Regions from separate parts of the Sphingomonas sp. GW821-FHT10F09 genome, predicted to be linked through region 1. Evidence: predicted binding sites of a transcription regulator. Region 1 holds the regulator's gene; the other holds the start of a gene.

Region 1 (5,757 bases):
CTGATCGTCAATGACGTGCCGGCCCCGCTGGTGGTCAACGCGCGTGCGGAGGACGGCAATGTCATGGGCTTCCGTCACGAAAGCCTGCCGATCCACGGCGTCCAGTTCCATCCCGAGAGCATCGCGACCGAGCATGGCCATGCGATGCTCGCCAATTTCCTGCGCATCGCCGGCATCCCGGTGAAGGAACACGCGTGACCGTCGTCACGCTGCTGCCCGATCCGGCGGCGCCGCTGTCGCGTGACAGCGCGGCGCAGGCCTTTGCCGACGTGCTCGACGCGCGCGTGTCCGAAGAGGCTATCAGCGACTTCCTGATCGCGCTGTCCGACCGCGGCGAAACCAGCGTCGAGATCGCCGAGGCGGCGCGCGCGCTGCGCGAACGGATGATCCCGATCGCGGCCCGCGCCGGTGCGATCGACGTCTGCGGCACCGGCGGCGACGGCCATCACACGCTCAACGTCTCGACCGCGGTGGCGCTGGTCGTCGCGGCCTGCGGCGTGCCCGTCGCCAAGCACGGCAACCGCGCCGCCAGTTCCAAGGCGGGCGCGGCGGACACGCTGGAGGCGATCGGCCTCGACATGGAGGTCGCCGGCGCGACCGCGGAGGGGAGCCTCGCCGACCTCGGCATCGCCTTCCTCTTCGCGGCCAACCATCATCCGGTGATGAAGCGGATCACCCCGATCCGCCGCCGCATCGGCAAGCGCACGATCTTCAACCTGATGGGTCCGCTCGCCAATCCTGCCCGCGTCACCCGCCAGCTGATCGGCATCGCACGCCCCGATTACGCCGGCCTCTATGCCGAGGCGCTGGAACAGCTGGGCACCGAACGCGCCGCGGTTATCTCCGGCGAGGAAGGGCTCGACGAACTCTCCACCGCCGGTCCCAGCCTCGCGGTCAACGTCGGCAGCGCCGACCTGCCGCGCCGCATCATGCCGGACGACGCCGGCCTGCCGCGTCACCCGCTCGCCGCGATTCGGGGCGGCGACCCCGCTTATAACGCCGCTGCGCTGCGCCGCCTGCTCGACGGCGAACGCGGCGCCTATCGCGACGCCGTCCTGCTCAACGCCGCCGCGGCGCTGGTCGTCGCGGCGCACAGCCCCTCCCTCTCCGCAGGCGCGATCGCCGCCGCCACCGCGATCGACGACGGTGCCGCGGCCGCACTGCTCGATCGCTGGATTGCCTATCGATGACCATCCTGTCCCGTATCATCGAAACCAAGCGGGCCGAGGTCGCCGCGCGCAAGGCGACGACCAGCCTCGCCGACCTCGACGCGCGCATCGCCGCCGTCACCCGGCCACGCGGCTTCCGCGCCGCGCTGGACGCGAAGCCCGGCCACGCCCTGATCGCCGAAATCAAGCAGGCAAGCCCGTCCAAGGGCCTGATCCGCGAGGATTTTGATCCGCCGACGCATGCCCGCGCCTATCAGGCGGGCGGCGCGGCGTGCCTGTCAGTGCTGACCGACGAACAATGGTTCCGGGGCCATGACGACTATCTGATCGCGGCGCGCGCCGCCTGCGACCTGCCGGTGATCCGCAAGGATTTCATGGTCGATCCGTGGCAGGCGACCGAAAGCCGCGCGATCGGCGCCGACGCCATCCTCATCATCGTGGCCGCGCTGGACGACAACCAGATGGCCGAGATCGAGGCGTCGGCGACGGATTGCGGCATGGACGTGTTGGTCGAGGTGCACGACGCGCACGAACTCGACCGTGCGCTGAAGCTCAATTCACGGCTGATCGGCGTCAACAACCGTGACCTGCGCGATTTCAGCGTCGATTTCGCGCGCACCTACGAACTCGTCGGCAAGGCGCCCAAGGGGTGCACGTTCGTCGCCGAAAGCGGCCTCGAGACGCGTGCCGACCTCGACGCGATGGCCGCGCACGGCGTCCGCTGTTTCCTGATCGGCGAGGCACTGATGCGCCAGCCGGACATCGAGGCAGCGACCCGGGCACTGATCGCGCCGGCCGCATGAGCCGCCTTACCCATCTCGATGCCGAGGGCGCCGCGCATATGGTCGATGTCGGCGACAAGGCGGTGACCAGCCGTCGCGCGGTCGCCATCGGCCATATCGCCATCGCCGCCGACGCGCTGCAGGCGATCCGCGAGGGCAGCGCGAAAAAGGGCGACGTGATCGCCGTCGCGCGCGTCGCCGGGATCATGGCGGCGAAAAAGACCGCGGACCTCATCCCGCTCTGCCACCCCCTGCCCCTTACCCGCGTGACGCTCGACCTTGTGCTCGACGACACCGGCGTCACCGCCACCGCGCTGACCGCTACCGACGGCAAGACGGGGGTCGAGATGGAGGCGCTGACCGCGGTCTCGGTCGCGCTGCTGACGATCTACGACATGGCTAAGGCGATGGACCGCGGCATGACGATCACCGGCATCCGCCTGTTGGAGAAGGCCGGGGGCAAATCCGGCGACTGGCGCGCATGACGCTGCTGCCGATCGCCGACGCACTTGCCCGCCTGCTCGCGCTCGCCGGGCCGGTCGCCGCGGAGGACGTCGCGCTCGCGGACGCGCGGGGGCGCTGGGCCGCCGCCGACATCCACGCCCGCCGCACGCAGCCAGCGACCGACCTGTCGGCGATGGATGGCTATGCAATCCGCCATGCCGATCTGCCCGGCCCCTGGACGCTGATCGGCGAGAGTGCCGCCGGACGCGCCTTTGCCGGCAGGATCGAGCCGGGCCAGACCGTGCGCATCTTCACCGGCGCCGCGATGCCCGCCGGTGCCGACACGGTGATGATCCAGGAAGAGGTTGCCGCCGACGGCACCGCGATTTGCCTGACCGGCGAAGGCCCGCCGGCTCGCGGACGCAACACCCGGCGGCGCGGGCTGGACTTCACGCAGGGCGATCCTCTGATCGCCCGCGGCGAGCGACTTACCCCCGCCCGGATCGCGGTCGCCGCGACCGGGGGCGTCGGCACGCTGGCGGTAAATCGCCGCGTCCGCGTCGCGATCTGCGCGACCGGGGACGAACTGGTCGAACCGGGGCGCGCGCACGATCCCGCCGCCCTGCCCGAATCGAATCGCGCGATGCTCGCCGCGATGCTCGCCGATCTGCCGGTTGAGCTGATCGACCTCGGCATATTGCCCGACCACCTCGACACGTTGCGTGACGCCTTCGCCGCAGTCGACGCTGACCTGCTGGTCACCACCGGCGGCGCCTCGGTCGGCGACCACGACCTCGTCCGCCCGGCACTCGAGGCCGCCGGCGGATCGATCGATTTCTGGCGGATCGCATTGCGGCCCGGCAAGCCGATGATGGCCGGGCGGATCGGCCGCACCAGCGTGCTCGGCCTGCCCGGTAACCCTGTCTCCGCCTTCGTCACCGCGACTCTGTTCGTGCGGCCGCTGATCGCGCATCTCGGCGGGGCGGCCGATCCCCATCCGCGCACCACCCACGCGATCCTCGGCGAGGACCTGCCCGCCAACGGCCCCCGCACCGACTATCTGCGTGCAGAACTGCGCGACGGGCGGGCCTTCGCCTCGACCATTCAGGACAGTTCGATGCTGCTGACGCTGGCGCGCTCGCATTGCCTGATCGTGCGTCCCGTCGATGCGCCGCCGGCGCGGGCGGGCGACTCGGCGGAAATCCTCGTCATCGCTTGACGAGAGCAGTTTCGTTCCCTAGAAGTTCCGCGTCTGTTCTGACGGGGAAGACCGCCTATGCTCACGCGCAAGCAGCACGAGCTCGTTTGCTTCATCAACGACCGGTTGGAAGAAACCGGCATCTCCCCCTCGTTCGAGGAGATGAAGGAAGCGCTCGACCTCAAGTCGAAATCCGGCGTCCATCGCCTCATCAGCGCGCTGGAGGAACGCCACTTCATCCGTCGCCTGCCCAACCGCGCCCGCGCACTCGAAGTGCTGCGGATGCCGGAGCGGTCGGAGCGCAAGGTCGCGCCCCCCGTACCGACGCCGTCGCCGACGAAGGCCGGCAACGTCCGCGCGGCCGCCTCGCCCGCCAATGACGTGATCGAGATCCCGTTGCACGGCCGGATCGCCGCGGGCGTGCCGATCGAGGCGTTCGAGGGCAGCTCGATGCTCGCCGTGCCAGCGGCATTGCTCGGCTCGGGCGAACATTATGCGCTAGAAGTGTCGGGCGATTCGATGGTCGAGGCCGGCATCCTCGATGGCGATTACGCGTTGATCCGGCGGACCGAGGTGGCGCGGGACGGCGAGATCGTCGTCGCGCTGATCGACGATGCCGAGGCGACGCTCAAATACTTCCGCCGCGAGGGCGCGATGATCCGGCTTGACCCGGCCAACCGCTCCTACGAGCCGCAGCGCTACGTCCCGTCGCACGTTCGGGTGCAGGGCCGGTTGTCGGGTATCCTCCGCCGCTACGATTGAGGCGAACGGCGCTGCTCCGCCAGCGCGCGTTCGAAGGAGGTGCGGGCGTCGGCGACCATTCGCGGCAGGGCGGTGCGATCGACGAAGCTCGTCGGATTGCCCGCCCGCTGCGCCTCGCGCCTTGCCGCGAGGTCGAACAGCTCGGCATGATAGCTCAGCACCACGTCGGCATGCATCGTGGCGAGCCGGCGGAACGTGCCGCGGAACTGCGCGACCGCTGCGGTATCGTGCGGCGGCCTGCCGGGGACCGGGTCGGCAGGGTCGGGGCGGGTGACGAGCCGCCGGCCGGCGACGCTGAGGCTCGACACGAACAGCACGTCGAGCGGCTTGCCTCGCTCGCTGGTGCGCAGGCTCCAGGTGGTTGCGCCGTCGGTATGTCCCGGGGTCAGATGCGCGACGAGGCGCGTTTTGCCGACGGCGATCGTCGCGCCGTCGGGGATCGTCATCGACGGACGCACCGGCGGAAAGCCGCTGATGTCCGTTCGGTCGATGGTGCGCCCCGCGATCAGGTCGGCACGATCGCCCGCGCTCACCACGACCCGTGCCCCGCTCGCCCGCTGAAGCGCGGCGAGGCCGCCGGCATGATCGACATGGCTATGGTTGTTGAGCAGGTAACGGATATCGTGCAGCCGGAAACCGAGGCGCCGGATGTTCGCGGCGATGAGCGGCGCACTCTCCGGTAACGCCCCGTCGATCAGCACCAGCCCGGCGGGATCGGCGATCAGGAACGACGACAGCCCCGCCGTCCCGACATAAAAAACGTTGCCGACGATACGGAACGGCGCAGCGGGCGCATTCCACAGCCGCCGCTGCGCGGCATCCTGCGCCCCGGCCGGCGCTGCGACCGAAAGGCTCGCCAGTGCGGCGGCGAGAATGGCGAGATGCTTCATCGTCTGTCCCGTATCATAGCCGCGACCCACCGCATATCCGCCGGATCGCGACCATACTCAAGGATGCCCCGCAGGCAGCGAATCGTCATTGCGAGTGCAGCTAAGCGATCCACGGCGTCCCGATCCGCCTCTGGGTTGCTTCGCTGCGCTCGCAAAGACGACGATGTGTGACGTCCGGTCTGTCCCCGTCGGTGTAATACGCGTTACCTTACACCCGTGCTGAGATTCGCATTCGATAGCATGGATCGCTCTCCGTAACCCTCAGCGTCACGCTCAGGCTGGCGGGAGCGCATACCCACCAGCCACCGGATATAGCGGAACCGGTAGCGCCCCAGAAGATCCCCCTGCCCCCCCGAATGACGCACGTTTACCGTCGCCTGCGACCGTCCGACGCCCCCACCGCGCCTCATCGAGAGCACACTCAGGCACACAGCTGGGTCTCTCGAACCATCATCGCGAGCGCCGCAAAGCAATCCCGGACGTCCTGAGCTCGGCTCTGGATTGCTTCGCCG
Region 2 (5,757 bases), 390 kb from region 1:
CGGACAGATTCTCCAGCCGCCCCGCCGCCTCGACCGATTTTTCGGCCTGCCACATCGCGGTATAGCCGCTCTCGTCGAGCATCTGGCGGGCGAGTTCGGCATGCGGCAGGTCGCGCGCCATGTCCCGCCAGCGCGCGATATCGCCGACGAGATTGCCGAGCGCACGGCGCGCCTGCGGGGTCAGCTCGTCGGTGTCGAGGATGCGCGCCGATGCGATCGTCAGCGGCACGCCCTCGATTCGGGCAAGCTGGTGGATCTTCGCCAGCGCCTTGTCGCCGAGGCCGCGCTTCGGCACGTTGACGATCCGTTCGAAGGCGAGGTCGTCCGACGGCTGGTTGACGATGCGCAGATAGGCGAGCGCGTCGCGGATTTCGGCGCGTTCGTAGAAGCGATAGCCGCCGACGATCCGGTACGGCATGCCGATGTTGATGAAGCGGTCCTCGAACTCGCGCGTCTGATGCTGCGCGCGGACGAGGATGGCGACATCGTCGAGGCTGCGACCGTTGCGCTGGTGCGCCTCGATCTCCTCGCCGACGCGGCGCGCTTCCTCCGGCCCGTCCCACACGCCGAGCACGCGCACCTTCTCGCCCGCATCCAGCTCGGTCCACAGCGTCTTGCCGAGCCGCCCGCCGTTGTTGGCGATCATTCCCGACGCGGCGCCGAGGATATGCGGGGTGGATCGGTAATTCTGTTCGAGCTTGATGACCGTGGCGCCGGGGAAGTCCTTCTCGAACTTCAGGATATTCTCGACCTGCGCACCGCGCCACGAATAGATCGACTGGTCGTCGTCGCCGACGCAGGCGATATTCTTGTGCTGCTGCGCGAGCAGCCGCAGCCAGAGGTACTGGACGACGTTGGTATCCTGATATTCGTCGACCATGATGAACTTGAACCGCTCCTGATACACCCGCAGCACGTCGGCATGCGTTTTCAGGATGGTCAGCATGTGCAGCAGCAGGTCGCCGAAATCGCAGGCGTTGAGCGACTTCAACCGCGCCTGATATTGCGCGTACAATTCGCCGCCGCGACCATTGGCGTAGCGTTCGCTTTCGCCGGCATCGATATCGGCGGGGACCAGGCCCTTGTTCTTCCAGTCGTCGATCAGCCCGGCGAGACTGCGCGCAGGGAAGCGCTTTTCATCGAGATCGGCGGCAACGATCAATTGCTTGAGCAATCGCAACTGGTCGTCGGTGTCGAGGATGGTGAAATTGCTCTGCAACCCGACCAGTTCGGCATGCCGGCGCAGCATCTTGGCACCGATCGCGTGAAAGGTGCCGAGCCACGGCATGCCTTCGACCGCATCGCCGACCAGCCGGCCGACGCGCTCGCGCATCTCGCGCGCCGCCTTGTTGGTGAAGGTGACGCTCAGGATCTCCGACGGCCACGCCTTGCGCGTCCACAACAGATGCGCGAGCCGCGCGGTCAGCGCCGCCGTCTTGCCGGTGCCGGCGCCGGCCAGCATCAGCACGGGGCCCTCGGTGGTCAGCACGGCTTCGCGCTGCGGCGGGTTCAGTCCCTTGAGATAGGGCGGGTCTTGCAGATGGGTGGCGGTATCGGTCACCGGTGAACAGGTAGGGAACGCCGCGCGCGCGGGCAAGTCCGATCCGCCCCGCGGCACTGCCACATCATTGACTTGCCATCGTCGCGCCAGCGAAACGCCACGGCGCTAAGCGCCATCCTGCCGACGAGAGGCGGCCCGTGCACAGCCCGTCCGGCAGAGACGTGGCGGCGGGTCCGGCTCGTCGGACCATCATTCGCAGGAGTGTGCATCATGAAGACCTTCCATCGCGTCGCTGCGGCGGCGCTCGCCCTGTCATGCCTGTCGGCCGGCGCCGCTGCGGCCGAGCAGCGCGAGACGTTCACCATCCGCGTGTCGCATCAGGGCCTCGACCTCGGCACGGCGGCCGGTCGCGCCGGCTTCGACGCGCGCGTGCGTCGCGCCGCTCGCTGGGCCTGCACGATGCGTGGCGCGTCGCTCGAGGCGTATCAGCATGCGGCGCGCTGCACCGACGAACTGCGTCAGGATGCCCGGCGCCAGCTCGCGAAGCGGACCGAAGGCGGCGCGCTGCGTCTGGCCAGCCTGTCGCGCTGATCCGATACGAAGAGAGGGGCGGCTTGCCATGCGGGTCGCCCCTGTTCTTCGCTCCGCGGAGCGTCCCGACGAAAAATCGGGGCAGCCGCGATGCGACCGCCCCGTAGTTCAGGGAGGACCGGTCGACAGGGGAGACGACCGGCACGTCGCTACCCACAGGGGGAGAGGAGCAGCGACATCCCCCATGTAGGAAGGGTTTGTTGCGGACACATTTCACTGCTGTTGCCCGAGGCGATTATTTCGCGCTTAAGCTGGCGATCATGACTCAGCCCGTCGCAAAAGCCTCTCCGCGCCGCATCCTGACCGCCAGTCTGGTCGGCACCGCGGTCGAATTCTACGATTTCTATATCTACGCGACCGCCGCGGCGCTGGTGTTCGGCATGCTGTTCTTCCCGGCGGAAAGCGGCACCGCGCAACAGATGCTGAGCTATGCCAGCTTCGGCCTCGCCTTCGTCGCGCGGCCGATCGGCGCGATCGTCTTCGGGCATTTCGGCGACCGGGTCGGGCGCAAGTCGACGTTGGTCGCCAGCCTGATGCTGATGGGCGGATCGACCGTCGCCATCGCCTTCCTGCCTACCTACGATCAGGTCGGCTGGGTCGCGCCGCTGCTGCTCTGCCTGATGCGGCTGGGGCAGGGGCTCGGCCTCGGCGGCGAATGGGGCGGCGCGGCGCTGCTCGCGGTGGAGAATGCGCCGCCGCATCGTCGCAACACCTGGGGCATGTTCCCGCCGCTCGGCGCGCCGGTCGGGTTCATCATGGCCAACGGCCTGTTCCTGATCCTTGGCCTTGCACTGGACGAGCAGCAATTCCGCGACTGGGGCTGGCGCCTGCCGTTCCTCGTCAGCGCGGTGCTGGTCGCGCTCGGCCTGTGGGTGCGGCTGAAGCTGACCGAGACGCCGGTGTTCCTCGAAGCGGCCGAGGCGGAGGCGCTGCCCAAGGTGCCGATCGCGACGCTGGTCCGCCACCATGGTCGCGCGCTGATCGCGGGCACCGGCGGGGTCGTCGCCTGCTTCGCGCTCTTCTACCTCGCGACCGCCTTCACGTTGGGCTACGGTACCAAGACGCTGGGCTATGGCCGGCAGGCGATGCTCGGCGTCGAACTGGCGGCGATCTTGTTCCTCGCCGCCGGGGTGATCGTCGCGAGCGTCATGGCGGATCGCACGGGCGCGCGGCGGATGCTGGTCATCGGCTTCCTCGGCTGCATCGTCGCCGGGCTGGCGATGGGGCCGATGCTCGGCGCGGGATCGCTGTTCGTGATCTTCCTGTGGCTCGCCTTCGCGCTGTTCGTGATGGGCTTCGCCTACGGGCCGCTCGGCGGCTGGCTGCCGAGCCTGTTCCCCGCCGGGGTCCGCTACACCGGCGTGTCGATGACCTTCAACCTCGGCGGCATCATCGGCGGCGCGCTCGCCCCGCTCGCGGCGGAGGCGCTCGCGCCGCATGGATTGAGCTGGGTCGGCCTGTATCTCGTCGGCGCCGGCCTGCTCAGCCTCGGCGGGCTGGCGCTATTGCGTCAGAGCTGACGGAGCAACGTCAGCCGGGCCTTGCCATGGACGCGGCTGACGTCGACGGCAAAGCCCGCAGGCGCGACCTCTTCCGCCTTTGCCGTCTCGATGCTCACCCACGTCGCGGGCGAGGTCCAGCCGAGCCGAGCCAATTTGTCGAGCGCGACCAGCCCCGCGCCGGTGCCGTAGGGCGGATCCATCATGATGAGGTCGAGCGGCTTGATCGCCGGTCCCAGTGCCATCACCGACCCTGCGCGCACATCGCCGCGCGTACCCAATTTGGCGAGGTTGCCCTTGAGCGCATCCAGCGCCGCGCCGTCCTGTTCGACGAACAGGCACGACCCCGCGCCGCGTGACAATGCCTCGATTCCGAGCGCGCCCGATCCGGCGAACAGGTCGGCGACCGCGAGCCCTTCGAAACTGCCCAGCCGGCTGGTCAGCATCGAAAACAACGCCTCGCGCGTCCGGTCCGCAGTCGGACGGGTGGCGTCGCCCTTGGGCGCGACGAGCGGCCGGCCGCGCCACTGGCCTGCGATCACCCTCATGGGCGGCGCCCCCGCGGCGGGCGGCCGCCGGGCGTGGAGGGCCGTGGCGTGCCGCCGGACGGCGGTCCGTCGCGACGTGGTGGCCGCGCGCCGGGTTTGGGCGTGCGCGGACCTGCGGCACCGGCGCCACCGCTCCGCGGCGCATGGCGATCCGCCGGCGGTCCATCGCGGCGGGGGGCGCGCCCGCCTGGCGGGGCGGCGCGTTCGTCATGCCGGGCGGCACCGTCACGGTTCGATCGGCCGCCCTGACGCTCGGGCCGGGCGGAGACGTCGCCCCGCCCCGTATCGCTGCGCCCCGTATCGCTGCGTCCGCGTGCTTCCCGCGTGTCGGGTGCCGCATCGGGGCGGGTGCGCGTTCGCGCTGCGCGATCGGTGGTGGCGGCGCTGCGGAAGCCGGCCCGCGGCGCCTGACTGCCGCTCCGCTCCGGTTCGCGGCGCGGCTTGAAGGCTTCCGGCGACCGGGCCGGGGTGACCGGGCGGGGCGCCTGTTCGGCGCGGGTCCGCGCCCGGACGGTGCGATCGACCGTCGGCGCACTGCGGAAGCCGTCGCGCGGCGTCTCGACGACCGGCTCGTCCGGCGCGCCGCCCTTCAGCGTGCGGCGGAACGCGACCACCTCATGCTGCTTGACCTCGCCGACTTCGCCCACGGGCAGGTCGCCGAGCACGAACGGGCCATAGCGGGTCCGGATCAGCCGGCTCACCTGCAGGCCGAGGTGTTCGAGGACGCGCCGCACCTCGCGGTTCTTGCCTTCGGTGATGGTGATCTCGATCCAGACGTTGGCGCCGGTCCGCCGCTCGATATTGGCGTCGATCGAGCCGTAGCGGATACCCTCGATCTCGACCCCTTCCGCCAGTTCCTCCAGCTGCTGCTGCGTGACGTTGCCATAGGCGCGGGCGCGATAGCTGCGCTCGACCCCGGTCGAGGGCAGCTCCAGCTGACGCTTGAACCCGCCATCGGTGGTGAGCAGCAGCAACCCTTCGGTGTTGAGGTCGAGCCGGCCGACCGGCACCAGCCGCGGCAGGTCGCGCGGCAGGCGGTCGTAGATCGTCGTGCGCCCCTTCGGATCACGCTCGGTCACCAGCAGCCCGGTCGGCTTGTGATACAGGAACAAGCGCGTCGGTTCGGGCAGCGCGACGGGTTGTCCGTCGACGGTGACGCCCTGCAGCGAACGCAGCACCGTCGCCGGCGTATCGAGCACCGTGCCGTTCAGCGCGACGCGCCCTTCGGCGATCATCCGTTCGACTTCGCGCCGGCTGGCGACGCCGGCACGCGCGAGCAGTTTTGCGATCCGGTCGCCGGTGCGGGGTTCTGATATCTGGGCCATCCCCCGCCCATAACGCTCATTCGTCATGCGCGTGAAAATATTTGCGCCCGGAGCAGCCTGCGCGCGTTATGTAGCGGAGGCGTAACAATGACTGCGCGCCGATCGGAGCGGGCGAATGCTGTTCGGGAAAAAGAAGCGCCAGATCGTGCGTCTGCTCGTCGTCGAGGATGAGCCGTTGATCGCGTTCGACACGGAACACGTGCTGATCGAGGCGAGCTATCAGGTCGTCGCCACGGTCGATCGCGTCGCCGATGCGATCGACGTGCTGCGCTCCGACGCCGGTGTCGATCTGG

The links. Region 1 encodes LexA, which represses DNA repair genes until DNA is damaged. Its sites were predicted from a motif close to GTTCCNCNCTTGTTCT; they were not measured.
Region 2: a site for LexA is predicted at 1,565-1,580, ahead of AC1RTO_RS07010 (ATP-dependent helicase). Genes of this name have one in related genera too.

What each region holds. Positions count from the first base shown of each region.
Region 1 is NZ_JBXASI010000001.1:1,085,356-1,091,112, reverse strand. It holds gene AC1RTO_RS05180 (anthranilate synthase component II) at 1-198, shown strand, start outside; gene trpD (anthranilate phosphoribosyltransferase) at 195-1,190, shown strand; gene trpC (indole-3-glycerol phosphate synthase TrpC) at 1,187-1,972, shown strand; gene moaC (cyclic pyranopterin monophosphate synthase MoaC) at 1,969-2,436, shown strand; gene AC1RTO_RS05160 (molybdopterin molybdotransferase MoeA) at 2,433-3,614, shown strand; gene lexA (transcriptional repressor LexA) at 3,672-4,355, shown strand; gene bla (subclass B3 metallo-beta-lactamase) at 4,346-5,245, opposite strand.
Region 2 is NZ_JBXASI010000001.1:1,475,428-1,481,184, reverse strand. It holds gene AC1RTO_RS07010 (ATP-dependent helicase) at 1-1,561, opposite strand, end outside; gene AC1RTO_RS07005 (UrcA family protein) at 1,772-2,092, shown strand; gene AC1RTO_RS07000 (MFS transporter) at 2,353-3,612, shown strand; gene rsmD (16S rRNA (guanine(966)-N(2))-methyltransferase RsmD) at 3,603-4,139, opposite strand; gene AC1RTO_RS06990 (pseudouridine synthase) at 4,136-5,464, opposite strand; gene AC1RTO_RS06985 (response regulator) at 5,580-5,757, shown strand, end outside.